Regions from separate parts of the Corynebacterium atrinae genome, predicted to be linked through region 1. Evidence: riboswitches for the same ligand, from Rfam matches in the RefSeq annotation. Region 1 holds a riboswitch; the other holds the start of a gene.

Region 1 (14,650 bases):
CGCCTCGTTCGATCGCCGGCTTGCTCGCAGTGGTGGTCACCCTCGTTGGACTACTGGGAGCACACTGGCGTATTCAAGTTCCGCGTGACATGGAATACCTCTGGCCCTGGTGGTCGCAGGCAACGGGCAACTCTTACCTGCTGGTGGCCACCCTTGTGCTCATCACTGTGATCCTCATTCCGCACGTCCTGCTGCCTCAGGCTCCCTCATCCGTGCCCGGCACCCAGCCGATGATTCCGAGCGTGCTCCTGCGGGCCTGGATACTTGTGATCATCTTGGGCTATCTCGGAATAGTCGTCCCAATAGTCGTCCCGGCGTTGATCGCTTAGTACTCCCGCACATGGTTGGACTTTCGCTATCACCCCGCGCCCGCCGGGCCGCCACCATGGGTGCAATCCTCGCGCTCATTGTCATTCTGTTCTTCCTGCTGGTACGACCCGGGCCGACATGGATGTACCACGTGGACACCGATGTCTACCGCTCGGGCGCCGCCGCCTTCTTGGCGGGAGACAACCTCTACACCCGCTCCTACGAGGTTGACAGTGGGGCCCTGCCGTTTACTTACCCGCCGCTGGCCGCGATACTGTTCGTGCCCTTGACCTGGCTGTCCCTCGATTTTTCGGCCCTGGCCCTCACCGCTGCGACGGTGGCGGCGCTCTGGTGGTGTCTGACCATCGTGCTGCGCCACTGCTTCCCCGAGTATCCAGGTCGCAATCGCCGTCTCCTAGCGCTGTGGCTCCTGCCTCTCGCCCTGCTCATGGAACCGATCCGCTCCACCATCGACTTCGGGCAAATCAATGTTGTGCTCATGGCCCTAGTCATCAGTGATCTGCTCGGGCGACGAGGCCCGGTTCCCCGCGGAGTCCTCGTCGGCTTAGCCGCAGCCATCAAGCTCACCCCGGCGGTCTTCGGACTCGTATTCTTAGTGCGCCGCCAATGGAAAGAGGCCCTGACCAGTATCGCCGCTGGCCTCGGGTTCAGCCTCTTCGCCGCGGTGATTAGCCCACACAACTCCTGGACCTATTGGACCTCGACGCTGTTTCACACCGACCGCATTGGGGACCTGGGTTACGCCAAGAACCAATCTATCCAAGGGCTCCTCACCCGACTCGGAGTCCCGCACACCGCAGAAGGGTCTCTGCTCTGGGTGGGGCTGGTCGCCGCTACCCTCCTCCTCATCGTTGGCGGCATGATGCGGGTGCACCGCCTACCGGGCGGCGAGTTGGGCGTCGTCCTCTTGGCTTCCCTAGCGGCGCTGTTGTGTTCACCTGTGTCCTGGTCGCACCATTGGACCTGGTTGGTGCCTTTCGCGGTCCTCTTCGCCGCAGTTGGCCTCTACCGCAGCGGCCGCTGGATACTCATGGCGGGATGCATTGCGGCCATCGGGGTCATTGGACCGGGTTGGGCGCCCCTGGGCAATTCCTACGTGGCGATGGGTTGCGTTCTCGCAGTGCTGGCGGTGACGCAACCGCGGGCGTTTGTACCACGCGGACGTCGATAGTCATCTTTCGACGTCGTGGTGCTGCTTGTGCGCCGGGCGGAAGGGAAGGAACAAGATCAGCGCGATGGCGACGACGATGACCGGCGCAATGATGGACACTTTGAGCTCAAGTGCGGCCACCACCAAATAGGCAATGATGAGTGCGGTGACCGCCACGATCTTCCACAGCCAGAGACTCTTCATTTCGATCCCCTCACCGTCAATATCTCAGTTTCCAACAGAGACTCTAACCCTCGCGTTCCCGAATTAGGAATGCCGGGGCTTTTGACCCGCGGAATGGGCCGGCTCCTCAACCAACGGTTCCGCGAGAGATGCCCTTGTCGCCGCGTTGTTAACGCGCCCAGCCAGGGCCGGGGGCTTGATCGTCCAGCCGATGACCGGGATGTTCGAAATCAGCCACATGGTGTAGGAACCGATCGCCGAGATGATGAGGCCAACCACCATCCAGAACGCGGTATGTTCCCACAGCATCGGAGCGTCCCGAGCAATAGCGAGGTCAGTGTTTCGCACGTTGTAGTGGAACAACACCGTCAGCGCCATCGGATGACCCAAATAGATAACGAGGGTGTGGTGTCCCAGGAACTTCAGCACCCGGGCGACGACCTTGATCTTAGCCAGCAGCACCGCCACCACCAGCGCCATGGGGATCATGGCCATCTGCACCAGGGAAATGACGACGACCCGGGCCTCGCTGAGAGTGAGGTACTCCGCACCTGGCAGGAACCACGGCAGATCAACATCGTTGTTGGCGTGATAGATGGAAAACCACAGGGATGCAACGAAGGCCGCCACGTAGAGCGCAGAGCTGCCCACGACGTTGCGTACCGACGCCCCCTCAGCCGCAAACGCGGCAATCCTGTCCCGGAGGTAGGCACCAATGAGAAATGGCGGCAAATACAAAACCAGACGGCCGAACATCAGGTGCTCTGATTGGAAGGGTAGGAACACCAGCGGCACTAGCGCCACTAGAAAAACTAAACCTGGGTTGAGTTTTCGAACTGCCCACAGGATGAGATTAAACACAATGAGCGTCAGCAGGAACCAATACATGGTTCGGCCTTCTGCGAGGTATTCAACATACTTTCCCGCCACCGGCATCGGTGAGCCGTCAAACAAGTGGTACTCGCGGAACTTCAACCACAGCTCAATAGGGCCCCAAAAAACATATGGGACGATGAAAAACCAGAGACGCTTGAGAAAGAGGTCAGCGAAGGATAGCCGCAAAACCTTGGCGGAGAAGAAACCACTGACGAGGAAGAACAACGGCATGCGCAGCGGGTCGAGGAGGCGATTGGCGTGTGCCAGCATCGTGTCCATGCCGCCTGGAACCGCCAAACTTACGTGCAAAACAACCACGCCAAGAATGGAAAGCCCTTTGGCAATGTCCGGCCAGTCGAGGCGTTGCTGGGCGCTCAATGTCATACCCTTCACCCCAAGCTGATAATGCTATTCAATAGACCTGTACTCAACAATTCACTCAAGTACTCTATCCGGGGATTTAGCAGGATACAAGCGGGTCAGTGCAAGTTAGGCTCGGCTCCATAGGGGTACCCATGGCCTGCTGCCAAGGATTCCTTCACCTCCGAGGCATACACATCGACATAGGGTTCACCCGTCATGTCAGACAAAATCGCCATGATGTGATCCGTCAGGGGGCGGCTCGCTTCCCGCGAATCCGGGTCGATGCCCAGGGACGTGACATAGCCGCGGGCGTCGATAGGCTCCCCGACCTTCATCCGCACCTTGGCCGGACGCGGGACCCACGTACCGATGGGATTTGCGTTGCGGGCACCGATCATGGCGACGGGAACGATGTCGACGTGGTTGGCCAGCGCAATCCGGGCCATCCCCGTGCGCCCCTTATAAATCCGGCCATCCGGCGAACGCGTCCCTTCCGGATAGATGGCAAAGATCTCGCCCTTATCCAAAATTCGCGTGGCCGCCTCCAACGTCGCGTCACCAGCATTGGAGGCCTTACGATCAACCGGCACCTGGGCCGTGGCCTTAAAGAACCACCGCTGGATCGCGCCAACGACGCCGGTGTTAGTGAAGTACTCCGACTTGGCCGGGAAAGTTACCTCGCGGGGGCACACCGCCGGGAAGTAGAACGAGTCCATCACGGATTGGTGATTAGAAGCAATGACGACCGGGCCCGTGGCAGGGATGTTCTCGAGGCCGGTGACCTCCACTCGGTTCCAGACCTTCAGCACCGGGCCGATCAACACATTTCGAAACATCCAGTACCACTTGTTGCTCATATCTTCTCCCGGAACAATCGCCTAGTTGTTAGAATTTTTCCTGCTGGCGGGCCAGATCAGCCACGCCAATCATACCTGCATCCGCACCTAGTTCTGCCCGCGAAACGGTTGGCAGCGGTCGGTGACCCGCCCCGACAATTTTGTCCGCCATGTTCGCTGAAGCCGCATCGAGGAAAAGGTCCGCATCGCGCGACACTCCCCCACCCACGATGATCATCTCTGGATCGAGCACGTCCTGCACGATCGCCAGCCCCTCACCGACCCACCGGGCAAAGCTCTCTACCGTGCGCACTCCCAGCGGATCACCCAGGCGAGCGGCCTCCATGACCATGTGGCCACTCACCTTGTCGCGATCCATAAGAATCGCCCGATAGAGGGGGCTTTCCTCAGCCTTAACCGTTGGAGCCAAATCCCAGGCAGTGTCGACCAAGGCCGTCCCCGAGGCGTAGCGTTCCAAGCACCCGCGCTTCCCGCAGGAGCATTCACGCCCGCCGTGAACAACCGTCAGATGGCCGAATTCGGGGGCGGTACCAAAAGCCCCGCGAAATAGAGTGCCGTTAACCATCAATGCCGCGCCGATACCCGTACCGAGAGCAAAGAACACCCAGATGCCAGCGCCTTGCGCCGCACCGAACCGGTATTCGCCCCAGGCGGCAGAGTTGGCGTCGTGCTCAAGCCGCACGGGTAGCCCAAGGCGCTCCGCGAGAATGCGCCGTACGGGAGCATCCCGCCATGGCAGGTGGGGAGCGAATCTCACGACTTCGCACTGCGGATCAAGGAATCCCGCCACGGCCAATCCGACCGCAGCAATGTCATGGTGCCCGCTTAGATCCGACACGATCTCCACGATCGTGTCTTCCAATTCCACGGCGGTCGACGGTGTGGCGGCAACCCGGATGTCAGTAATTCTTCCCTGCTCATCCACCACTCCCGCTCGAATGTTGGTGCCGCCGATGTCGAAGCCGACCGTTACACGGGGCGGAGTGGAAGTCATCAGGGCACCTTCATCAAACTGGAAGCTGGTCTTGAGCGTAATTGTGTAATCAGAAAAGTATATCGAGGCCCGTGGAACCCAGTCACATTGGTTAGACCAGGCTCCGCAGCCTCTGGCCCATAATCTGCCACGTCCAGTGCTTTTCGACGTTCGCGCGGCCCGCCGCCCCCATCGCCCTCCGGCGATCGACGTCCCCCAGGAGGCCACGAAGTGCCTCCGTCAAAGCCGAAAGGTCGCGTCCGTCGACGACGACACCGGTCTCCTCCGTCACGGTCTCCGGTGCCCCACCGGAGGTGCCCGCCACAACCGGCACTCCGCTGGCTTGGGCTTCCAGGTAGACGATACCGAGGCCCTCGACATCGAGGCCTTTCCCACGAGTGCGCGCCGGCATGGCAAAAACATCCGCCGCGGACAGGACCGCTCGCATCTGGTCGAACGGCAACGAGCCAGCGAAGACCACGAGGTCGTCTACCCCGCTAGCCGTGGCCAGGCGCCGCAAGCGGCGTTCGTCGCGACCCCGACCGATGATGAGCAATCGTACCGACGGGAATTCTCGCCTCAGCTGGGGAAGTGCCCGAATCAGCTGATCCTGACCTTTGCGAGGCACTAGGCGCGAAATGCAGGCCACCACCGGTTGATCGGGCCCGAGATTCATCCCAGACCGAGTATCGACGCGTTCTTGAGCTGTCGCCGGGGTAAACAGGTCCACGTCGACGCCCGAAGGCAAGTGAACAAATTCAGGGTGCGGACCGAAAGCCGAACGAAATCGCCGCAATGTGTATTCAGAGATGAAGGTGACCACATCCACCGTGTTGCCGATCCTCCGCAGCACCTGGCGAGCTCCCGGAATCATCGACCATCCGACTTCATGCCCGTGAGTAGACGCAATGATCTTCCGGGCTCCCGCGCGGCGAGCATTGTGGGCCATGAGCGCCAGAGGCGCCGCTGCCCCAAACCACACAGTGTCAATTTTCTCCTGCGCGATGATCTCCGCCATGCGCCGCGACGTCGCCGGAGTAGGCAGCATGACCCTCCGAGGCCACCGGACAACCTTGTACTCCGCCTGCCGGTCGTATTCAGCCGCCAGGGCAGCATCCTGTGTGGAGGCGAACACGATGACCTCTGATGGGTCAAGCGTGGCAACGAAGTCCCGTACATAGGATTGGATGCCCCCGACTGTCGGGGGAAAGTCGTTGGTGACGAGAAGAGTGCGCGCCATAGGGCTAGAAGCGCGCAGCGCCGGCCCACGGCATGGAGTCGACCGAGACCACCTGAACCGGAATGCCGTAGTCCGAGGCATGGACGAGCTGCCCGTTCCCGATATACATCCCCACGTGGGTCACACCCGGGTAGTATCCGACGATGTCTCCCGGCTGGAGCTCCGCCCGAGAAACCGGAGTACCTCCGGCGAGCTGTGCCTGAGAAGTGCGCGGAATGGACTTCCCCTGCTGCTGGTAAGCCCAGTACATCAGGCCAGAGCAGTCAAATTGGTTCGGACCGCTTGCACCCCAGCCATATGGCGAACCCAGCTTGCTCAATGCTGCCGACACCGCGCCACTCCCGGCAAAGGAGGCGATGTCCAACCCGGTGAGAGGGTTATTCTTTGCCATCCACCTAGCTCGGTCTTCGGGACTGAGCCCGTTGACCTTCTCCTCGATATCCTTCACCCGTGCTTTGAGTTCATCCTGCTGCTCCTCGAGCGTGCGCTTTTGTTGCTCCAGCAGTGACTGCTGGAACCCAGCCTCCGCCAAAGCACGGGAGGCGTCGGTATGCGCCTTACCTGCCTCCGCAGTGGCGTCGGAAAGCTTTTCGACGGCCCTCTCCGTGTTCCGCGTCAGCGTCGCTAGATACGCCGAGCGATCGATGGCGTTTTGGGGGCTGCGGGCCGCTATGGCATTGGTGATGGGGTCAATCATGGTACCGCGGTATTTCGCCCCCGCAATGTCATTAACCTGCCCCTGGAATGCCCGCTCAGCCTCCTGGGCAACCTGTGCCCGCTCGCGTGCGCCTTCAGCCTCCACCCGCAGCGAATCGAGGTGTTGCTGGCTTTCCTCGATATCAACCTCGAGTTGCTTGACTTCTTCGCTCTGGCTGGTTGCCTCATGAGAAATCTCGTCCATCGCCGCGATGAGCGTATCGACATCATCAGCGCGCACCATCGCCTCATTCGAGGTCAACAGCACAGCTGCCACAATGCTGGCAGCAATGGTTCGGTATCGACGATTGAGGTGCAGACGAAAAGACAAGGGAACGCTCTCTACAACTGGGTGAAACACAAAGGACGTTCCAACTATAAGCCCCTCCTGAGGAAGAGTTGCTAGCCGCCTAGAAAGTCGTGACTTAAGCGACGAGTGTGACCAAAGTGCCTAACCGGACCAAGGATGGAATCACCAACGCCGCCCAACACAACTGGTGCGGGGCGGCGCGGAAGAGTGCAGCCTAGAAGCGCACTGCCGAGTGGATCGGCATGTAGTTCAGGGGACGCTCAGCGACCGGAGTGCCGGAGCCGAGTGCGTCGATGATCATGCCGTTGCCAGCGTAGATGCCAACGTGCGATGCGCCGCCGTAGTAAGCGATGACGTCGCCGGGCTGCAAGGAATCAAGAGAAACCTGCTGGCCAGCAGATGCCTGCGCCTGAGAGGTGCGCGGGATCGACTTGCCCACCTGCTGGTATGCCCAGGAGGTCAGACCGGAGCAGTCGAAAGCGTTCGGCCCCACAGCACCCCAGCTGTAGGGAGCGCCAATCTTGGAGCGGGCAGCTGCGACGATAGCCTCGCCCGTAGAGTTCGACGAGGATGCAGCAATTGGGTTGGGGACGTTGGAGGTGAAGTTGTTAACCTCGGCCTGCAGGTTCGGGATGAACTGCTGAGCAACGGGGTTGGACTGAATGCCGGGTACCGCGTCGAGGCCCTGAACGTTGAAACGAATGTCCGTGTTCGGGACTGCGACCTCGACTGCGTTAGCAGCGCCGGGGGCCAGAAGGGTTGCACCCATAACGACGGCGGAGGCAGTCGCTGCGCGACGGGTAGCGGTCTTGCTGATACGGCGGTGCTTTGCCATGGATATTTCTCCAAATCTTCCTGTGCGCCTACCGGGTTAGCTGTCGGGTTGGGAGACGGAAGCTTCCCTACCCCACTCCACGGCGATCAAATCGCCGCTCTTGCGGGAATTCACCCCAGATGAATGCTGGTGGTTCCCCGGCCCCTCCCCACTGGCACCCCTAGTGGAATACCCTCGGTTCGGATTAGGCTTGGTATTTTCAGTTCACATCATGTGGCTGCTTCATGGTGAAGCACCTCAATGTCTCAATCAGGTTACGAAACAACAACGAAACTTGTCCAACCCACACGTCAATCAGGCGTTGTTATGAAGCCGTTATCAACCCGTCGCGGCAGAGGCGACCTCCGACTGACAGGCAAGACGATTGGGACATGACCTCCAATAAGGACACGAGATATCTGCGACTACCTGCAACGATGCCATCCCCTTTTGAGTCAGAAAACGTTCCAAGAATGCTCTCCGGAGACTCCCAGCTTCGGCGACAAACGTTTTTTGTGATCCCGCTCACACCCTTAAGGATAATGTCCCATCCGCACCGCGAGTCACAAATGTAACGGTTCGAGATGCCTTCCTCGTGTTGAGCCTTCTGCACTAGACGAACGCGACAGCGCTTCTCCTATATATAAAGAAGGAGCCCGGCACCCCCAGGTATTGGGTGCCGGGCTCCTAATTGGTGAGCGCAGTCTTTCAGAACCTACTAGTCGAGCAGGCCCTTGTCGCGATCAGCCTGACGATTAGCCTCTTGCAGCTTCTCGAACATGGCCTTCTCTTCTGCCTCATTCTCGTGGTGAATGGAGTCGAGGCGATCGGTGACATCCTGCGGATCCGGGCTGAACGCGCCGCCGCGGCTGACGACATCGGCGAAGCCGAGCTCGTTCATCTGCTTCGGGACTCGTGCGCCTGCGTACGCCAACGGCACCGGGTGCCCATGAGAGTCGACCGGGCCTAGCGGCTGGTGGATCTCGACGAAGGCACCATTCGGCATCTGCTTGATGACGCCGGTTTCGATACCGTGCTCCAGGACCTCGCGGTCAGAGCGCTGCAGACCAACACAGATGCGGTGAGTGACGTAGTAGGCCAGCGGCGGCAAGATGATGATGCCGATGCGTCCCACCCAGGTCATAGCATTCAGCGAGATCTGGAAGAAGTGGGCCACGTGGTCGTTACCACCAGAGATGGTAACCAGCATGAAGAACACGATGGACATAACGCCGATGCCGGTACGAACCGGAACATCGCGCGGACGCTGCAGCAAGTTGTGGTGAGCATCGTCGCCAGTGGCCTTCTTCTCAATCCACGGGTAAGCGAACAGAGCCACGACCATCAGACCACAGACCAGGGCAACCCAGAAGGCGGAGGGAATGGTGTAGTTGCCAAGGTAGAGCTCCCACGCCGGCATGACTCGGGCAACACCGTCAGTCCACAGCATGTAGACGTCAGGCTGGGAGCCTGCGGAGACCTGCGAAGGATTGTAGGGGCCGATCGTCCAAATAGCATTGATCGTGGTGAGGCCGGACATCAGCGCGAGCACACCGGCGGTCAAGAGGCCGAAGCCGATTGCCTTGGTGGCGAACAGCGGCATGATGCGAATACCAACCACGTTGTTCTCGGTGCGGCCAGCGCCCGGGAACTGAGTGTGCTTCTGGTACCAAACCAGGGCCAGGTGAGCCGCAATCAAACCGAGGATAATGCCCGGAATGATGAGGACGTGCGCGATGTAGAAACGGTCCAGCATCAGATCGGACGGGAAGTCGCCACCGAAGATGAGCCAGTGCAGCCAGGTACCGATGATCGGCAGACCAACAATGATGGCAGACATGATGCGCAGGCCGACGCCGGAGAGCAGGTCATCCGGGAGGGAGTAGCCCATGAAGCCTTCGGCCATGCCGAGGATGATGAGGGTACAACCGATGATCCAGTTGGCTTCACGCGGGCGACGGAACGCACCGGTGAAGAAGACGCGCAGCATGTGCACGACCATGGCCATCATGAACATCAGTGCGGCCCAGTGGTGCATCTGCCGGACGAAAAGGCCTCCGCGGACTTCGAAGGAAATATCCAGGGCCGTTGCGTAGGCACGTGACATTTCGACGCCGTTGAGCGGAAGGTACGCACCGTCGTAAATCACCTTGGTAATCGACGGGTCGAAGAACAGTGCCAGGTACACACCGGTCAGCAGCAGGATGATGAAGCTGTAGAGCGCCATCTCTCCCAGCATGAAGGACCAGTGGGTCGGGAAGACCTTGTTCAACTGCGGGCGAATGAGGCCCGCGATGGTGTAGCGGGAATCGATATTGTTGCCAGCTTGGGCAAGTTTTTTGCTCATTATGACTTACGCTCCCAGAATGCCGGGCCGACGGGCTCAATGAAGTTACCGTTTGCTACCAGGTAACCGTCTTCATCCACAGTGATCGGCAGCTGCGGAAGTGCACGGGCGGCGGGACCGAAGACGGGCTTTCCGTACTGCAGTGCGTCGAACTGCGACTGGTGGCAAGGGCACAGGATTCGGTTGGTCTGAGCCTCGTAGAGCGAGGTCGGGCAACCAATGTGGGTGCAGATCTTCGAGTAGGCGTAGTAGTCGCCGTAGTGGAAGGATTCCTGACCCTCACGCTCAATTGCGCGCTCCGCGTCAGCAGAACGAAGGCGAATAAGCATGACAGAGTTACGAGGGCCATGGATGGAGTGCATCTGGTTCTCGTACACATCGCGGGTGGGATCGTAGAGGTCGCCATCGTTGCAGTCTTCCTCAGTCAACGGGTAGACGGTCTCCATTCCGCCAGCGGCGAGATCCTCAGGACGGACTCGGACCAAGCGGGAAACACCAGCGGTGGTCCAGTGGGTACCGGCCTGCCCCTTGTGCTCCTCGGCGACAGCACCCGTGTCGCGAGCGAGGTACAGCTTGACGCCCTCGTTCTGCAGGGTCCATCCGGAGGTCCACAGCGTGCCGTCACCCATGATGCCGAGCTCGCCCTTCTTCCACGGGTTCTTGATCATGCCGCCCAGCGGGGCTACAACAACCAGACCGAAAAGAACCGCCGCGCCGCCGAAGAGCCCCTGGAGAGCCTTACGACGACCGAGGGTGGAAGTCTCCCAGGAGTCGTTCAGCAATGCCGTGATCGTGCGACGGTCGACCTCTTCCGAGGGGCCGTCGTGACGACGCTGGACCGAGATCTCCTCGGGCACAATCTTCTTCACGTACAAGACGACAGCCATTCCCAGCGAGATGATGGAAAGACCGGCGGTAAGGCCCAGCAGCGGTGTGTAGAAGGTGTGGAAGAGGTGTCCCTCTTCGCCCAAGTTCTTAAACTCCCACGGCCAGAAGATGTAGACGCCCAGGAAGGCAATCGCCGTCACGATGGCGATGATCAACCAGATTGCGACGCTGCGAGACGCCCGCTTCTCAGCGGGGTCATTGGGAACCGGGAAGCGTGCCTTGCGGTACGCAACGGTGACATCGTCAAGCTCAGTGCCCAGGCGGGCGAGCTCATCGTTGCTCATAGCGTTGAGTTCCTGCTTGGTGTACTTCTTCTTGTCGTTGCTCATGAGCGCGATCCAATCCACATTGCGGCTGCACCAACTAGGGTGATGCCAATGAACCACATAGCCATACCTTCAGAGACGGGGCCGAGGCCACCGAGGCTCCATCCGCCGGGAGACGGAGTCTCCTTGGAAGCCTTGATGAAGGCGATGATGTCCTTCTTCTCGTCGGCAGACAGCTGACGATCAGAGAACTTAGGCATGTTCTGCGGCCCGGTCAGCATGGCCTGGTAGATTTCCTGCTCGTTCGCAGGATCCAGGGTCGGGGCGTACTTTCCGGAGGAGAGTGCGCCACCACGACCGGTGAAGTTGTGGCAGGAGGCGCAGTTCAGACGGAAGAGCTCGCCACCGCGGGCGATGTCTTGGGCGTCGATCTGGCCGTTGTAGTTAGCACCACGGAGATCCTCCATAGCGATGGTGCCGTCCTCGTTGTACACGAGCTCCGGACCGCCACCATTGGCTGCCACGTAAGCGGCCATAGCGAGAGTCTGCTGCTCGGTGTAGCGAGGAGTCTTACGCTCAGCCTGAGCGTCATTCGACATCATCGGCATACGGCCGGAGTGAACCTGGAAGTAAACGGCACCTTCGCCGGTGCCGATGAGCGACGGTCCGCGATCCGGGACGCCTTGGAGGTTGGCACCGTGGCAGGTGATGCAGGCCAGATTGTAGAGGTCCTTGCCCTCTTGGATCAGAGCCTGATCATCACGCTGCGCGGTGGCTACCTGTGCGTCCGGAGTCAGCGCCGTTGCGAGAAGACCCGCGCCGGTGAGGCCGAGGGTCAATGCGAAGGCGCCCGCGATGAGCCGACGCGCCTTGCGCCGACTGCGGACCTTCTTAGCCGGGGTGTTCGACGAAGTGTCGCCCGCGGCGTTGTTCGGAGTATTTTCCATCAGTTTCCCTTTTGAAAATCGTGAACGGAAAGTGAAGGGCTGTAGGCCGAGTAGCTCGGCTGGCTACGGCCTACTGGACTAGGTACAAAGTGATGAAGACGCCGATCCAAATAACGTCGACGAAGTGCCAGTAGTACGACACGACCATGGCCGCGGTGGCCTGTGCCGGCGTGAACTTGGACTTTTGGAGACGGAGGAGGATCACGACAAACGCGATCACACCGGCCGTCACGTGGGCTGCGTGGAAGCCCGTAATGATGTAGAAAACGGAACCAAAGACGCTGGACTGAATAGTCACACCGTGATGGATCATCTCGTAGTACTCGAAGGACAGGAAGCCAAGGAAGGCCACTGCCAATGCCACGGTGATGCCAAACCAGCGTCGAAGACCGTATACGTCACCCCTTTCAGCTGCGAAGACGCCCAACTGTGCGGTGAAGGAGGAGACCACAAGGATCGTCGTAATGATGAATCCATAAGTCACGTTGAGGTGGGAAGTCTGATACTCCCAGTCTCCTGCTAGGCCATTCGCACGCGATGTGAAGTACATCGCGAACAGTCCGGCGAAGAACATCAATTCCTGCGACAGGAACACAATGGTGCCGACACTGACCATGTTGGGTCGGTTCAGTGCCGGAACACGCTGTGGTGCTGCCATACCTGGGTTTGAAACTGCGCTCGTCACGTATGTAAGTATGACGGGTTGAGAGGGGGAAGTCACTTCATATCCCCCCGCCAAGAATGGGCCTTTAGGAACGCGACCTGCGGTTTTGGAGGCACCCCAAGTTCCTGAACTTTTCCCCTTACCCCCGGGAACTTTTCCACCACATTGAACGACGAGGCATTCGTGCAGGTCATCTCCCCCATTAGTGTCCTCGACCCCCCAAGGACACTTGTTTCGCGCAACGATACCCGATGATTCACCCACGGTCTCGAGAACCACACAATCACCCAAAGAGATCTAAATCACATGCAAGCGGCGCGCTTTCCCCTGCTTTCAAACTTTCGGTTGACCCCCTCTGAACTGCACCAACCCCCGCTTCGAGCACCACAAAATGCAGATATCCGTGGCTGACTGAGGTGTGGTGCCGATGACACTTCGCTTCCCGGTAGGCGAAGCAGTAGGCACCCCCTCCCGGACGATGGTCGCCAGCCTGAACCACAGCGAGCAAAACGGCGCCTCCCCCTTCTCAAGGGGAGGCGCCGCCAGGATTGCGTGGAGTTCGTTCAGACCACTAAGGAAACTAGTGCTTTTCCTTAGGCAGCCCGTACTGGAGATTCAACATGGTGCCGGACCATACGAGAAGTACTGCACCGAGGCCAATCATCCAGAAGTGCCAGAAGGCGATGCCGAGTCCGAGGACCGCGATGGAACCGGCCATAGCTGCGGGCCAGATAGAGCTCGGAGAGAAGAAACCGAGAATACCGGCCTTGTCAGCGACCTCAGCCTCTTCCCAATCCTCAGGAACAATATCGGTGCGCCGCTCGGTGAAATTGATGTAGCCAGCGAGCATGATTGCGAGACCGAAGGACAGGACGAGGGCGACGATGCCGACCCACTCCGCGCCGTAGAGGTACGCGTCATCCTGAACGTTGACCGTGGCGAAGATGTAGATCAACGCCATGAGGCCGAGGAACGCGGAGATTCCGTACAGCAGTTTTGAGCTAGGATTCATTGCTTTTCTCCCCGCTTAGGTGTTGGCGTTGTTGTCGACGACGTTGTCGCCGTCCCAGGTCTGACGGGACGAGTTGAACGGGTGGGTAGAGACTGCGTAAGGCGCCTGTCCGATCGACTCGAGTGCCGCGGAATTCGGGGCATCGGGGTTGTCGATGCGGTATTGCATGTAGGCGCGGAAGTCCTCCGGGGAGACAGCACGCAGCTCGAAGTTCATCATCGAGTGGTAGGTGCCACACATCTCGGCACAGCGACCGACGAAGGCACCTTCTTCTTCGATTGCTTCAATCTGGAAAGCTCGCTGCTGCTGGTTGGCTTCCGGGTGGGCGTAAGCGTCGCGCTTGAACAGGAACTCCGGGATCCAGAAAGAGTGAGCAACGTCGCCGGAGGCGAGTTGGAACTCAATTGCAGTGTTGGTCGGGAGGACCAAGACCGGAACCTCTTCGGTGGTGCCAAGAGTCTCGATCTTGTTGAAGTGGAGGTAGGACTGATCACCCTTGGACATGCCATGGATCGGGTTCGGGTTCTTCACCGTCTCCGGGTCATCCACCTTGGACAGGTCAGCCAATGCTTGACGCTCGGCGTCCGCACCGTCGTAGTCAGAACCAGTGGGGCTCAGTTCAGCGGCCACGTTCTGGTAGCCGAACTTCCAGTTCCACTGGAATGCGGTGACGTCGACCGTAACCTGCGGGTCCTTATCCAGGGCAACAACCTTGTGTTGGGTCTGGATGGTGA
Region 2 (14,650 bases), 1.2 Mb from region 1:
CTGTGAAGCGTTACCGTGAGGGGGCGTGGAGTGTGTGCGAGTGAGAATGCAGGCATGAGTAACGATTGATGAGTGAGAATCTCATCCGCCGGATGACTAAGGGTTCCTGGGTCAAGTTCGTCTTCCCAGGGTGAGTCGGGACCTAAGGCGAGGCCGACAGGCGTAGTCGATGGACAACCAGTTGATATTCTGGTACCCGTGTATGTGCGCCCATGTGTGAATCAGTGATACTAACCGCCCGCGATCATCGCCTGACTGCAGTTTTGCTGTGGTTGGTGGTGTGAGTGCGTGGGGCCTGAACTGGTAGTAGCCAAGTGATGGGGTGACGCAGTGGGGTAGCTAAGCCACTTATTGGATTGTGGTGTAAGCGTGTGGCACGAGGGGAGTGGTAAATCCGCCCCTCATTTAGTGTGAGGCGTGATGCGTAGCCCCTTTGGGGTGAAGTTGGTGATCCCGTACTGTCGAGAAAAGCCTCTAGCGATGTATGTATATGGCCCGTACCCTAAACCGACACAGGTAGTCAGGTAGAGAATACTAAGGCGTTCGGGTGAACTGTGGTTAAGGAACTCGGCAAAATGCCCCCGTAACTTCGGGAGAAGGGGGGCCACTGTTGGTGACACATCTTTGCGGTGTGGTTGCTGGTGGTGGTCGCAGAGAATAGAGGGAAGCGACTGTTTATTAAAAACACAGGTCCGTGCGAAAACGTTGAAGTTGAGGTATACGGACTGACGCCTGCCCGGTGCTGGAAGGTTAAGAGGACCTGTTAGATCTCACTTGTGGGGTCGAAGCGGAGAATTTAAGCCCCAGTAAACGGCGGTGGTAACTATAACCATCCTAAGGTAGCGAAATTCCTTGTCGGGTAAGTTCCGACCTGCACGAATGGCGTAACGACTTCCCTGCTGTCTCAACCACAGGCCCGGTGAAATTGCAGTACGAGTAAAGATGCTCGTTACGCGCGGCAGGACGAAAAGACCCCGGGACCTTCACTATAGCTTGGTATTGGTGTTCGGTTCGGTTTGTGTAGGATAGGTGGGAGACTTAGATCATGTGACGCTAGTTGTGTGTGAGTCGTTGTTGAAATACCACTCTGATCGGATTGGATACCTGAACCTTGGCCCATGATCTGGGTTGGGGACAGTGCCTGGTGGGTAGTTTAACTGGGGCGGTTGCCTCCCAAAATGTAACGGAGGCGCCCAAAGGTTCCCTCAGCCTGGTTGGTAATCAGGTGGTGAGTGTAAGTGCACAAGGGAGCTTGACTGTGAGAGTGACAGCTCGAGCAGGGACGAAAGTCGGGACTAGTGATCCGGCACCTACTTGTGGAAGTGGTGTCGCTCAACGGATAAAAGGTACCCCGGGGATAACAGGCTGATCTTCCCCAAGAGTCCATATCGACGGGATGGTTTGGCACCTCGATGTCGGCTCGTCGCATCCTGGGGCTGGAGTAGGTCCCAAGGGTTGGGCTGTTCGCCCATTAAAGCGGCACGCGAGCTGGGTTTAGAACGTCGTGAGACAGTTCGGTCTCTATCCGCCGCGCGCGTAGAAACTTGTGGAAGGCTGTCCCTAGTACGAGAGGACCGGGACGGACGTACCTCTGGTGTGCCAGTTGTTCCGCCAGGAGCAGGGCTGGTTGGCTACGTACGGAAGGGATAACCGCTGAAAGCATCTAAGCGGGAAGCCTGTTTCGAGATGAGGTTTCATGTGAGGTCCCCTGGAGATGACGGGGTTGATAGGCCAGATCTGGACGCATTGTAAGGTGTGGAGGTGACTGGTACTAATAGACCGACGAAACACACGCGCACGCTTGAGTGATTGAGTGTGGTGGTGTTGCGCAACGTAACAAAAATAAACCAATGATCGCCCTTGTGGTGGTTGGTTCGCGTCCATTATGCAGTGTCTGACACAGCATCGTGTCACGAAACAGTTCACGTGCCTTGCCTTGTGTGGGGTGGGTGGTGTTGTTTCGGTGGGTGTGTCGGTGGTTGATGGCAGCAGGGAAACGCCCGGTCCCTTTCCGAACCCGGAAGCTAAGCCTGGTTGCGCTGATGGTACTGCACCTGGGAGGGTGTGGGAGAGTAGGTTACCGCCGACGCTAAAAATTTAACAAGAAGTTGGAAGGCTCTGTACGATTGATCCCTTGGTGGGTTGGTGGTACAGAGCCTTTTTCTTTTGCATGCATGCCAAAAGAGGGTGGGTTAGCTATTGGCATCGCCGGTGACACCACAACAACGAGAAGTTGATTGTCGCGCACCTGGCGCTAGCTCATAGTCGGAAACAGCCGTGACGGCGCAGCAAAACTCCGCTCCTTGCCACTCAGAGGATCGATGAACCTGAGCCCGCTAGCCCTTAGATGCATGGGAACGCGGAAGTCTTCTTCGGCTTCGGTGTGGATGCGTGGGTACACGGGATCGCCGAGAATCGGCACGCCGGCGGCCCACATGTGGAGACGCAGCTGGTGCGTCCGACCTGTTTTCGGTTGGAGCACATAGCGACCCTGGGGTTCTAGGGGGCCGTGGACGCTAGTCAGTGCTACTTGTTAATCGGGAGCGACTGGCTGCACGACGAGAAGTGTTGTGTGTGCATTGGGCTCTCCGGGGGTGATGAATCCTTGAATGTCGCCGGGGGTTTTGATCATGTGTGACGACCAGTCCAGGATGCCATGGTTGCCACGATGTGAGATCACCATGTTAAAAGGGTTCCTCTCGCAGCCCCGAGGGCGGGTGAGAGGAGCCCCATTAACAGCGTGAGATCACGCGAAGAGAACTAAATGCCTAGCTGGGTGATCCGCCGGGCGGCCTCGGCCAGTCTTTCGGGCCGTTTGCAGAAGGCGAAGCGGACTTTGGTGCGCCAGGGTTCAGGGTCGTCGCAGAAAACTTGGACTGGAATGGCGGCAACGCCAATCTGTTGGGGGAGAGCGGTGCAGAACTCGACGCCGTCGCTGAAGCCCAGGGGAGCGATGTCGACCACGGTGAAGTAGGTGCCCGCGGTGGAGGAGACGGGGAAGCCGGCGGTGCGGAGGGCGTCGCCAAGCATGTCTCGGTTGGCTTGCAGGTCGCTGACCATTGCCTGGAGCCAAGCCGATTCGTGTTCCATGGCGTATTGGACGGCCGGTTGGAAAGGCGTGGGTCCGACGTAGGTCATGAATTGCTTGGCTTTAAGGACGACGTCGAGAAGCGGGGCGGGGGCGAGTGCCCAGCCGATTTTCCAGCCGGTCACGTTGTAGGTTTTCGCGGCGGAGGAGACGGTGATGGTCCGGGACCACATGCCCGGCAGGGCGGCCAGGGCGGTGTGCGTGGCGCCGTCAAAGACGAGATTTTCGTAAACCTCATCAGAAAGGACGAGCAGGTCGAGCTCCACGCAGACAGTGGAAAGCTCCAACAAGACCTCCCGGGAAAACACGGAGCCGGTCGGGTTGTGCGGGGAGTTGATGATGATCATGGCGGTCCGCGGAGTGATGGCGGCGCGGACGGCATCGACGTCGACGGTCCAGGTATCCCCGGCCGGTGCCAGCGGAACCGCAACACGGGTCGCCCCGGCCAACGCAATGGCGGCGGCGTAGGCGTCGTAGTAGGGCTCAAGGACGATGACCTCGGAGCCCGGTTCGACGAGGCCTAGGACGGTGGCGGAGATAGCTTCGGTGGCACCGACGGTGACCAGCACTTCCGCGTCCGCATCGTAAGCCACCCCGTAGTCGCGCTGGCGCTGCCTGGCGATCGCCGAACGCAGCCCCAGGAAACCGCGGCCGGGTCCGTATTGGTTGTTGCCGGAGGAGATCTCGGAGCAGGCGAGTTCGAGCATGGCGGCGGGGCCGTCGGAATCTGGGTAGCCCTGGCCAAGGTTGATGGCGTCGTATTTGGCGGCCAGCTCGGTCATCGTGGCGAAGACGGTTTCGCCGAAGGGCTGCAGGCGCGTAACTTCCCTGCCGCTCATGACAGCACCAGGAGGTTGAAGTCGGTGGCTTTGACATCGCTGAGCCGCTTGCGGGCCTTCTCCAGGCGGTTCCACTGGTCGTCGGGAATGGATTTGCGGGCAATTTCTACCAGGTCCACATCGGGGGTGCCCCAGGCGATGGGCATGGGGGAAATCTCGTCCCAATGGTCTTGGTTGCGGACGGTGCGGCGGCCGGAGACAGCGGCAACGGGCAGGCGGGTGCCCAGCTTGGGGTCCTTGATGCCGTTGATGCGGGTCACAGTGCGCAGTGCCGCGCCCCAGCGCGGAGGGAGGTCAGGGTCGACGTTGGTGTTGACCAGGGCCATGATGACGAAGTCGCGTTCGTTGACTTCAGCGATGACGGCCGGAGCCAGCGGGTACTTGTCATAGAGGTCTTGGGCGGTGCCGACCTGGCGGGGCACGACGAACACGAGGAAGAAGCACACGATGGCGAAGGTCAGCAGGATAAGTCCGGTGATGAAGCCCCAGGCCTGACCGGCGCCGAACCAGAAGTACACTGCCCCCGCAAGTACTAGGAGAATGAGGCCGAACACGCCTGCCGAGAGTTGGAGACGCCGGGTGTCTTTGAGCATCTCGTTGTTCTTCTTGGCAAATGCCTCGTCGACATCAAACTTAAATACCTTCATGGGGTTTCATCCTAATCGAGGTCGTCGGCGTCGATGATGCGGTAGGCGTAGCCCTGCTCGGCGAGGAATCGTTGCCGGTGGGCAGCGTATTCGGAGTCGAGGGTGTCCCGGGAGACAACGGAGTAGAAGTGGGCTTCGCCGCCGTCGGCCTTGGGCCGCAGCAATCGGCCGAGGCGTTGGGCTTCCTCCTGCCGGGAACCGAATGTGCCGGACACCTGGATGGCGACGGCTGCCTCGGGCAGGTCGATCGAGAAGTTCGCCACCTTGCTCACCACCAACACGGAGATGTCGCCCGAGCGGAACGCATCGAAAAGCTCCTGGCGGCGCTTGGTGGAGGTGCGGCCCTCGATGATGGGGGCGTCGAAACGCTCGGACAACTCTTCGAGTTGGTCCAGGTAGGCCCCGATGATCAGCGTCGGCTGTCCGGCATGACGTTTCAAAAGCTTATCGACGACCCGCATCTTCGCCCCCGCACTCGCCGCCAGGCGGTAGCGGTCCGAGGTCTCGGCCGTGGCATAGGTCATCCGCTCCGCTTCGCTCATCGTGGTGCGGACTTCCACGCATTCGGCCGTGGCGATGAAGCCCTGGGCCTCGATGTCTTTCCAGGGGGCGTCGTAGCGTTTGGGGCCGATGAGGGAGAAGACGTCACCCTCGCGGCCGTCCTCGCGCACGAGGGTGGCGGTGAGACCGAGGCGACGCCGTGATTGCAAGTCTGAGGTCATGCGGAACACGGGGGCCGGGAGGAGGTGAACCTCGTCGTAGATGATGAGGCCCCAGTCGCGGGAATCGAAAAGCTCCAGGGCCCGGTACTCGCCCTTCGTTTTGCGGGTGACCACCTGGTACGTGGCGATGGTGACCGGGCGGATCTCCTTGCGTTCGCCGGAGTACTCGCCGATCTCCTCGGCGGTGAGAGTCGTGCGCCGGAGCAACTCGTCGCGCCATTGACGGCCTGCGACGGTATTGGTGACGAGGATCAGCGTCGTCGCCTGGGCCCGCGCCATCGAGGCCGCCCCGACCATGGTTTTACCGGCCCCACAGGGCAACACGACGACTCCTGAGCCGCCCTCCCAGAACGAGTCGGCGGCGTAGCGCTGGTAGTCGCGCAGCTCCCAGTGTTCGTTGGCGGTGGACAAGGCGATGGGATGAGCTTCGCCGTCGACGTAGCCGGCAAGGTCTTCTGCGGGCCAGCCCACTTTGAGCAGTTCTTGCTTCAGTCGCCCACGTTCGGAGGGGTGCACGGCAAAGGTCTCGTCATCGATCCGCTCACCGAACATCGGTCGAATCTTTTTGTGCCGTTCCAGCTCGGCGAGGATCGCTGGCTCGGCCGATTCGAGGACGAGGCCGTGGGCCGGGTGTTTGTGCAACCGCACGCGACCGTAGCGAGACATGGTCTCGGCGACGTCGATAAGCAAAGGCTGGGGGACGGGGAAGCGGGAGAAACGCTCCAGGACATCGACCACCTGCTCGGCGTCGTGGCCCGCGGCGCGCGCGTTCCACAGCGCGAGGGGCGTGATGCGATAGGTATGCACGTGCTCGGGGGCGCGTTCTAGCTCGGCGAACGGCGCGAGGGCGGCGCGGGCCTCATCGGCCAGGGCGTGATCAATCTCCAGCAGGACCGTCTTGTCCGATTGCACGATGAGGGGTCCGTCGCCAAAAGCCATGGACGCCATTATGGCACGTCAGTCCAACAGCACCTCCGTGATGCGACGCAGCAGGAATCGCTGCACGTCACCAGAGACTTCGTCGAGGGCGTCGACTTGGCCGGCGCTCACCGTCAGCGGCGTCACCACCCGGTGCACAGCGCGCCCCTGCTTATCGACGAACCCGAGGGTCACCGTCCGCCCGCCCCGCGCCGCCGCCTGCAACACTGCCAGAGTCCTCCCGCTTTCGGCAGGTACTTTCTGGGAGGTGTCGTCCGCGTGGCGGATCGCGGTCACCGCCGCGGCAATGCGCTCGGTGGGTAAAGCGGTGGTGCGAGTGGCGGCTGGCGGGGGAGTGGGCAACCGCAGAGGTTGCGGACGAATGTCCAACAAGGCCCCCGAGGCATCCTCAGCCACGGGTTGGAAACCAGCCCCCCGCAGGGCGTCGATAACCCGGACCAAAGGGGCCTGGGAAATGGCGACGGTGGGGGCGATGATCTGGAGAGCGACGTCTTCGGCGGCAGGCGAGCGGCCGGCCTCAGCCAGGAGGGCTGGGTCATCGCAACGCACGTAGCTTAGCGCGGGTCCACCGCGGAGGGTGCCGTGGCGACGCGCGACGTCGTCGATGAGATAGGTGATGGACTGCGGCACCTCGCCGAGGACGTGGTCGCCCAGCCAGTTCTTCACCTCTTCCGCCGTGCGGCCGGCGTCGAGAGCGCGGCGAATGGACGCATCAGAGACCCGATAGACACTGGCCAACCCGCCCGAATCGAGGTCACCGAGCAACTCCAATTCCGTCTGCAGGGAACGGGGAAGCGGGCCCGGGGCGAGGATCGTCATATCCGCTTGCGCGATGACGCGCTCGACGGTACCCGGGGTGGTATCGGCAGCGACGGAGTCGGCATCGGCCTCCGGGTCGAGCAGCGCGCGCAACAGGGAAGTGGCGGTACCGCCGGCGAGGGCCCCAATCCAGCGGGCCTCGGCGAGGATCTCTTCCACGGTGCTCGGCGGCAAAAGAGTGGCGGCGATGGGGTGGGTGAAGAAGAAATCATCCAGCATGTCCTCGTCGCTCAAATTCACCCCGGGGGCAGGGTGGGAGAACTGAGAAAGCACGAGCTGGCGCTGCTCAGCCAACTGCGGGCGGAGAGACGCCTCGGAGAGCAAACGGATCGGGAGCTTCTTCTCATCCTTCTTCCCCACGAGCCACGTAGCCCAGGGGGAGGTGAGCCAGCTGCGCAACAGGGTCAGCCATTGCGTGCTCAGTTCCGCCTCTAACCATTCATCAGCCGCCTGCGTGGGAGCCAAGCCTTCCTCGCCGCGGGCGAGCAGCCGGGCAGCCGTGCCGAGGCCAACAAGCCGATTGATCTCTTCCTCGCTGACCCCGAGCTGGCGAGACAAGGAGGCCGTAGCCCGCACACCGAGAGCACCATCCTTGAGAAGTTCTGCCGGATGCGCACCTAGCCAATCCAGCAGCTGCCGCAGATGGCGGGCGACCTCGAGCCCCGCGCCGGCGCCGATGGTGTCGGCGCGGTCGAGGCCGCGGGCGTCGTTAAGCATCTCCCCTCTCACCCGCAGCGAGGGGACCAACGGCCGGGCCACCTGCGGGCGTCCCAAGAGTGCGGCGCGAATGCCGCGGGGTAGGCGCACGGTGCCCGCGTCAACGCGGGTGAGCAGTCCAGCGGAGAGGAGTTGCGAAATGGGGTGGGCGGGATCAGCATCTGGGGCGGCGTGCCTGGTCGTGCCCACGCCACCGGAATGGAGCAACGTGTCCAGAATGGCGCGCTGCTGGGCAGGAAGATCATCCGGCAACTGCGGAGTCGTGCTGTCCAGCAGCTGCCAATCCTGCGGCAACGCCGGCATCGCTTCACTAGTGAGGAGCAGGCTGCCGGGGCTGCCAAAGAGAATGGCGAGCGCGCTTAGCCTGTCCGCGGCCGCCTGGATCTGCCCTGGGGTGGCAGCGGGAATGCGCCGATCTGCTTCTTCATGGAGGGCGGTGGAGGTGATCGGCTCCAGCTCCGCCCCCAGCTCAGCCGCGACTTCGACCACCGCGAGCTCAAGCGCCGTGAGTGTCCTCAACGTCCGCCCGACTGAGGCACGCAGCTGCAAGCGAGCCGCCAAGGGGGTGATCCCCGGGGGGAGCGGCAAGACCACGTCGGGGCGCGCGCCGAGGAGGAAACTCAGCTCATCATCGCTGCGCTGTGCCAACCAGGTGCGGAAATCGGGACGATCGGGGGTAGATGTCATGGTGTGGACGAGTTTAATGGCAGTTCAAGTTACTTTTTGTCCCCGGGTTTGCAAGAATGGACGGCATGGCAAACGTTGAGAAGAAGGGCTACGTCGATCCGGCCTGGCCGAAGAATATCCCTGAAGACGGTCACGTGGTGACCGAATTGATCTCCAAGCTGGCTGGCGCGTCCAGCCCCTTCGGCGACGACACCGTGCTTCCGGTCCCGGCCGAGCAGCTCGGCTACGTCCACCCGTACACCCGCTTCAACCACTAAGCGTACTTTTCTTCCATCGCGGATCCCCCGCACCCCAGGCACGTTTGTGCTGGCCAGGGTGCGGGGGATTGGCGTGTCTGCGTCTCTCTCAACGTGAAAACCCGCTTTCGCTAACAACTTGGTGGGTTCGGAAGGCAGTTAGATGCCAGAGTTGTTAGCGAGTGCGGGTTTTGGGGTCGGCCTGGAAATCAGATGGCTCGGCCGACACACTCGTTCGCTACGGAGCCTTCGGCAACACGCTGCGCGCCTACGGGGTAAAAGTGCGATATGACTTCACCCATTAATCGAGTGGCGGGATCCGGGCACTCGATTAATGGGTGAAGTCATATCGCACTCTTGGCACCCACCCCACACTGGTCCCTCCGACGACTAAGCCCCCGCACCAAGCGGTGCGGGGGTGTGTCAGGCGTCTGGGGGAGTTTAGAGGCCCAGGGCCGGATCGATGATGTGGCGGTTAGCGCCGTAGAAAGCATCGAAGTTGCCGCGGTTGGCGCTGTAGGCGGCCTCGAGACCAGCCGGAACCTGCATGCCGAACTGAGCGAGGTTGCTCTGGATGGCGCTGTAGACTGCATCGACGGCGAGGGCGTCGGAGGAGGCGCCTGCCTGCTCGACGATCTGCTGGACGACGGCCGGGGCGTCAGCGGCCACGCTGCGCGGGGTCGGAGCGGAGTTCAGACCCAGACGTGCGGAGCAAGAGGGCCATGCGCCCCAGCCCTGGCCGGCGAGGGTGCGCTCGGCGACAGCGATCTGCTGCTCACGGGTGGCCTGGTAGGCGTAGGGGGCGAACTCGGCGCCGCCGTAGGCACGCCAGGTAGCCGGGGAGAACTGCAGTCCGCCGTGGTAGCCATTGCCGGAGTTGATCTGCCAGTTGCCACCAGCCTCACACTGAGCGAGACGGTCCCAGTCGGAGTCGGGAGCTGCGGAAGCGGTCGGGGCGAGCAGGGCAGCTGCTGCGCCGAAAGCGACGGTGGTGGCGGCGAACTTGGTGCCGAGGGACGCGGTCTTGCGGGAATGACGTGCCATGTTGAAAAGTGTTCCTCTCATATTGACGCCTGCGAAGTGAGCTGTCGGGTTCGGGCGGAGGATCACTGTGCCCGGCCAGATGGTGGCTTCACCCCGAGGGCGGATGCCCGTTGCGAAACTCTGGTGATACTTGAGGTCCGCGGTGGTTTCCCCGCTCCTGTCCACATGGAATTATTCACGATTGTGGTGCACGACTTACGTGGTCTCTCGCCATCCTGGACAGGATTCGGCGTGGGAGGCGAGGGGTATGACCGACGCTGTGCCTGCCATGCAGAGTAACGGTTTATAACGTTTTAGTCACGCTCGACTCACAAGTTGGCTCTAATTTCCTTTGGTCAAGGCGGGGCTGCAACGGTTTTTCCCAGGCCAGCCCCGCCAACCGCCTCTAGTGTGACGTGTGTCTCATTATGGTGCGGTGGCCGCGGTAACGGGCGGAGGAGGGCGCGTGATCCTCACCCGTGGCCGGGGTATACTCGTGCCTTCACGTGTTAAGAAAAGGAAAGTGGTGAGGATCGTGCCGATCGGCAAGGTGAAGTGGTACGACGCCGGAAAGGGCTTCGGTTTCGTCTCTAACCCGGGGGATGAGGATGTGTATGTCGGCAAGCAGGTGCTGCCTGAGGGCGTAGAAGAGCTGGTTGCTGGGCAGCGCATTGAATTTGACTTCGCTGCCGGCCGCCGCGGCCCCCAAGCGCTGCGCGTCAAAGTACTGGACTCCCCGCGCCGCCGGCCCACTCACAAGCACAAGCCGGAGGAACTCTCCAGCATGATTTCCGACTTGCTTACTTTGCTTGAAACCCAGGTGCAGCCCGGGCTCGCCGCTGGCCGTTACCCCGAGCGTAAGGTCGGCCGCCAGGTCGCGGAAATCCTCCGCGCCGTGGCGAAGGAGCTCGACGCTTAGTGCCGCGTCGCGTTCGCTAGCTCATCGTGCTCAGTGACCACACCGTTGTATAAGGAGTTTCCTCGCCGGCCTCGTTGTATCCGAGCATGACGGAGGAAACCTCGACGACCATGAGGCGGGGGCGGTCGGAGTTCTCGCCAGTCGGCTCGGTTGAACCCGGGATCTCCACTCGCTCTGCGTCGTTGGCGCCATGGAGTTGTTGGTCGTTGGCCGCCGGATCGTCGTAGATCATGAGGACTTGCCAGTCGTGGTCGTAGATCTCCTCGGGGATCTCTAGCACCAGCGTGTCCTCGGGGCCCACCGTTAGATTGGGTACCTCGCCTTCGGGGCATTCCACGCCTGGCTCGCACACCAGGTACGGGGAGATCTCGAGGGAGGTGTCTCCGACGCTCGCGCCGATAGTCACATCTTGCGGCTGTGGGCCGGGGCGATTGTTCCACCAATTCTGCAGCAACACACCGCCGACCAACAGGATAACGACGGCAATCAGAAGAGCGAGGATCTGCAGCAGGGACTTCTGCCGCGCCTGTTTACGGGTGGCCATGGGTCCCCATCCTACCGTTGGGGAACGAACTCAACCTCATACAGGTCGGGCCAGTGCTTGCCGCTGAGCAGGAAGCGATCGGTGCCGGGGATGTGCGCAATCCCGTTGAGGACATTGTTGGGATCGGGGTTGGAATTGTTGGGAAGCCCTGAGGCGTCGATGGTGCCGGTGACCTGGCCGGTGGCGGCGTCGATACGCAAGATGTCGGTGCTGAGGAAGACGTTGGCGTAGACGTTGCCATCGACGCATTCGAGTTCGTTGAGGTCGATGACTTCTTGGTCTTCACGGTTTACCACGGTGCGGGAGCGTTCCTCGAAGGTTACGGGGTCAAGGTGGCGCAACTCGTCCGTGCCGTCGGACATGATGAGTTCGTCCGCGAAGGAGCACAGCCCCCAGCCTTCACCGGGGTAGTCAACGCGGTCCAATTCCGCCAGCGTTTGCGCATCGCGCTTGATGGCGATCCCGTTGAGCCAAGTCAATTGCCAAATGACGTCGCCGTGACGGGTGATGCCCTCCCCGAAGAACCGCGGCTCCAGGTCCACCGACGCCAGTTCCTGGCCAGACAAGTCGCGGCGATAGAGGCGGGACTTGTCCCATTGGCCGGTACCGACGAGCAGAGTGCCGTCCTCTTCCATCTCCAACCCTTGGGTGAAGCTCAACACGTCAAATGGGTAGGAGGTGATGATGTTGGCCTCCAACGGTTCGACGGCCAGGCCCGCCTTCTCCTTGGGGGCCGCGCAGGCGCTCAAGGCGAGAGCGGGAACCACGGCTAAAGCGAAGGCTGAGGCGGCGACTCGGAGGCTCATGACCAACATTCTGCCCCAGATGGCCCATAATGAGTGGCGTGTCCCCTAGCAATCGTCGCCGGAAAAACAGCCCGCTTCTCGACGCCCAGGCCGTCGACCTCGCCCGCACCGCACTGGAGGAGCTCGGGGACGGCGGGGTAGGCGACCACATCGGGGTCCAGGTTCTGGGGCGCAATGTGGCAAATCACCGCTTCGCGGCGGATGTCCCCGGCTACAGCGGCTGGGAGTGGAACGCGGTCCTGGCCTGTGCCTCGGGCTCACGGCACGTCACTATCAACGAGCTGGCGCTCGTGCCCGCACCGAGCGGGGACGCGCTGCAGGCTCCCGAATGGGTGCCGTGGGCCGATCGGATTCGCCCTGGCGACCTAGGCCCCGGCGATCTCATGCCGCCGGAACCTGATGATTCGCGCCTCGACGACGAGGGAAAGCTCTCCGATCAGGGCCTGCGGGACGCGCTGCAGCGCTGGCGCACCGGCGAATATGGCCCGACCAGTGAGTTCGCCGAAAAAGCCACCCTCGACTGCGGCACCTGTGCCTTCTTTGTCCCCGTCGGCGATGTCATTGGCTCCAATTTCGGGGCTTGTGTCAATGAATACTCGGCCGACGGCCACCTGGTGCATGCCAAGTACGGCTGCGGTGCCCACTCGCGCACTCCCGCCGACTCGCTTGTCGACGCCCCCGATGCCTACGACGACGAAGGCATCATCTTCTAGTCGTCTTCTAGACGTTTTCCGCCTTTGCCCACATCCGCTCGTTGATCTCGCGGTGGGTGGGAGCCCCTCCCCGTGGTTGACCGGTGATCTGCGGCGGAAGAGTGGAACCGTATTCCATCCAACCGGTGACGTTGCGGACACCTTCCAGCGAGCTCATCAACCACGTCTCCTTGGTGCGGAGCTGATGCATGGGCAGACCGGAGGGATGCTCGACGATGTCGACCCCGGCGTCGATAAGCATGCCTAAGGTGGCGTCCAGCGTGATGGACTGCGCGGCGCGGGGGTGCGCGGAAACGTGGGCGGTACCCCCGCTGAGGTAGAGGACGCTGGAGAAGATGCCGGAGATGATGTTGCCGCGTTCGTCGACAAGCAATCCAGCACCGGCGCCTCGATTACGCACCCGCTGCAGCTTGTTCATCTGCCACCCAAAGTCCGGACCCTTGCGCGTCGGGCGACGGCGCTCATCCCGAATGCCCTCGGCATCGACCACCACATCATCCGGCGGCATCACCGCGGGCCGCAGGTCAACGGACACTGTGGAGCCCACTACCTCGATGTGGGGGCGGAAGACACCGGGGCCCGCGGAGCGCAACGTCGCCAACACTTCGTCCTCGGCGGAGGGGTGGAAAGTGGTCGCAGTGCGCAGCCGATGAAGGTGGGCACCTAGGTTGGCCACCCGACCATCACGCATGAGGAAAGTTGTGGCGTACACGTAGCTCAGCTCCTTGGGATATCGCTCATGAATCTAGGCGAAGTTGTGTGGAAACGCGATTGAGTCCAAAATTCAGTGGTTGGAATTGTCACCATTTGAGCCACAATTGAATTTCTGAACAGGGGAACCACACCATGACCGCTGGCGTGCAAACGGCCCGAAACAGCAGCGCCTTGGACCGCTATTTTCATATCTCGGAACGAGGCTCCACCGTCGGCACTGAGGTTCGCGCCGGCGTGGTCACCTTCTTCGCGATGGCCTACATCGTCATCCTCAACCCGCTGATCATCGGCACTGTCGAAGACGTGAACGGCAACACCCTGGGTATCCCGCAGGTCGCGGCCGCCACCGCCCTCACCGCCGGCGTGATGACGATCGCCTTCGGCCTCATCGCCCGCTACCCCTTCGGCATTGCCGCTGGCCTGGGCTTGAACACACTCGTTGCCGTCACCCTCGTCGCCAGCGAGGGCCTGACCTGGCCAGAAGCTATGGGCCTCGTCGTCATCGACGGCATCGTCATCGTGGTGCTGGCAATTTCTGGCTTCCGCACCGCCGTGTTCCGCGCCATCCCGCAGTCCATGAAGGCTGCCATGGGCGTGGGCATCGGCATGTTCATCGCCATGATCGGGCTTGTCGACGCCGGCTTCGTCCGCCGCATCCCCGACGCCGCCGGCACCACCGTCCCCGTCGGCCTGGGCATCGACGGTTCCGTCGCCTCGTGGCCGACCCTCACCTTCGTCCTCGGCCTCATCATCTGCGGCTTCATGGTCGTCCGCCGCGTGCGCGGTGGCCTTTTCCTCGGCATCGTCGCCACGACCGTCATCGCCATGATCGTCGAAGCCGTCACCCACTCGGGCGCCTCCTTCGAAGACGGCCAGCCCAACCCCACCGGCTGGTCGCTGGCCGTGCCCATGATCCCTGACACCTTCGGAGGTCTGCCGGACCTCTCCCTCGTCGGCGCTGTCGACCTGATCGGCGCCTTCACCCGCATCGGTGTGCTGGCCGCGTCGCTGCTGGTGTTCACCCTCGTCCTGGCCAACTTCTTCGACGCCATGGGCACCATGACCGCGTTGGGTAAGCAGGGCAACCTCGTCGGTGACGACGGCGTGCTGCCCGACATGAAGCGGGCCCTGGTCGTCGAGGGCTTCGGCGCTATCGTCGGCGGCGGCACCTCCACCTCTTCGGCCACTGTTTACGCCGATTCTTCCGCAGGTATCGCCGACGGCGCCCGCACCGGCT

Evidence for each region. Region 1 has a riboswitch for cyclic di-AMP ahead of CATRI_RS08840 (NlpC/P60 family protein). Riboswitches for the same ligand answer to the same signal wherever they lie in the genome.
Region 2: it holds a riboswitch for cyclic di-AMP, as region 1 does, so the genes downstream of both, CATRI_RS03345 (resuscitation-promoting factor Rpf1 domain-containing protein) here and CATRI_RS08840 (NlpC/P60 family protein) in region 1, are expected to answer to the same signal.

The regions. Positions count from the first base shown of each region.
Region 1 is NZ_CP046977.1:1,804,200-1,818,849, forward strand. Features, by position in the region: gene CATRI_RS08800 (glycosyltransferase 87 family protein) at 1-329, shown strand, start outside; gene CATRI_RS08805 (glycosyltransferase 87 family protein) at 341-1,501, shown strand; gene CATRI_RS08810 (hypothetical protein) at 1,502-1,684, opposite strand; gene CATRI_RS08815 (acyltransferase family protein) at 1,748-2,923, opposite strand; gene CATRI_RS08820 (lysophospholipid acyltransferase family protein) at 3,019-3,759, opposite strand; gene CATRI_RS08825 (ROK family glucokinase) at 3,788-4,753, opposite strand; gene CATRI_RS08830 (glycosyltransferase family 4 protein) at 4,845-5,972, opposite strand; gene CATRI_RS08835 (C40 family peptidase) at 5,977-6,999, opposite strand; gene CATRI_RS08840 (NlpC/P60 family protein) at 7,193-7,813, opposite strand; cyclic di-AMP (ydaO/yuaA leader) riboswitch at 7,825-8,014, opposite strand; gene qcrB (cytochrome bc1 complex cytochrome b subunit) at 8,511-10,139, opposite strand; gene qcrA (cytochrome bc1 complex Rieske iron-sulfur subunit) at 10,139-11,356, opposite strand; gene qcrC (cytochrome bc1 complex diheme cytochrome c subunit) at 11,353-12,240, opposite strand; gene ctaE (aa3-type cytochrome oxidase subunit III) at 12,311-12,925, opposite strand; gene ctaF (aa3-type cytochrome oxidase subunit IV) at 13,485-13,916, opposite strand; gene ctaC (aa3-type cytochrome oxidase subunit II) at 13,932-14,650, opposite strand, start outside.
Region 2 is NZ_CP046977.1:652,240-666,889, forward strand. Features, by position in the region: rRNA gene CATRI_RS03305 (23S ribosomal RNA) at 1-1,795, shown strand, start outside; rRNA gene rrf (5S ribosomal RNA) at 1,972-2,089, shown strand; partial or broken gene CATRI_RS03315 (pseudouridine synthase family protein) at 2,255-2,644, opposite strand; gene CATRI_RS03320 (pyridoxal phosphate-dependent aminotransferase) at 2,761-3,927, opposite strand; gene CATRI_RS03325 (DUF3239 domain-containing protein) at 3,924-4,574, opposite strand; gene CATRI_RS03330 (DNA repair helicase XPB) at 4,586-6,235, opposite strand; gene CATRI_RS03335 (helicase-associated domain-containing protein) at 6,254-8,458, opposite strand; gene CATRI_RS03340 (hypothetical protein) at 8,524-8,715, shown strand; gene CATRI_RS03345 (resuscitation-promoting factor Rpf1 domain-containing protein) at 9,136-9,738, opposite strand; cyclic di-AMP (ydaO/yuaA leader) riboswitch at 9,748-9,926, opposite strand; gene CATRI_RS03350 (cold-shock protein) at 10,253-10,636, shown strand; gene CATRI_RS03355 (DUF2771 domain-containing protein) at 10,653-11,180, opposite strand; gene CATRI_RS03360 (glutaminyl-peptide cyclotransferase) at 11,192-11,986, opposite strand; gene CATRI_RS03365 (DUF3027 domain-containing protein) at 12,016-12,699, shown strand; gene CATRI_RS03370 (aminotransferase class IV) at 12,707-13,411, opposite strand; gene CATRI_RS03375 (NCS2 family permease) at 13,546-14,650, shown strand, end outside.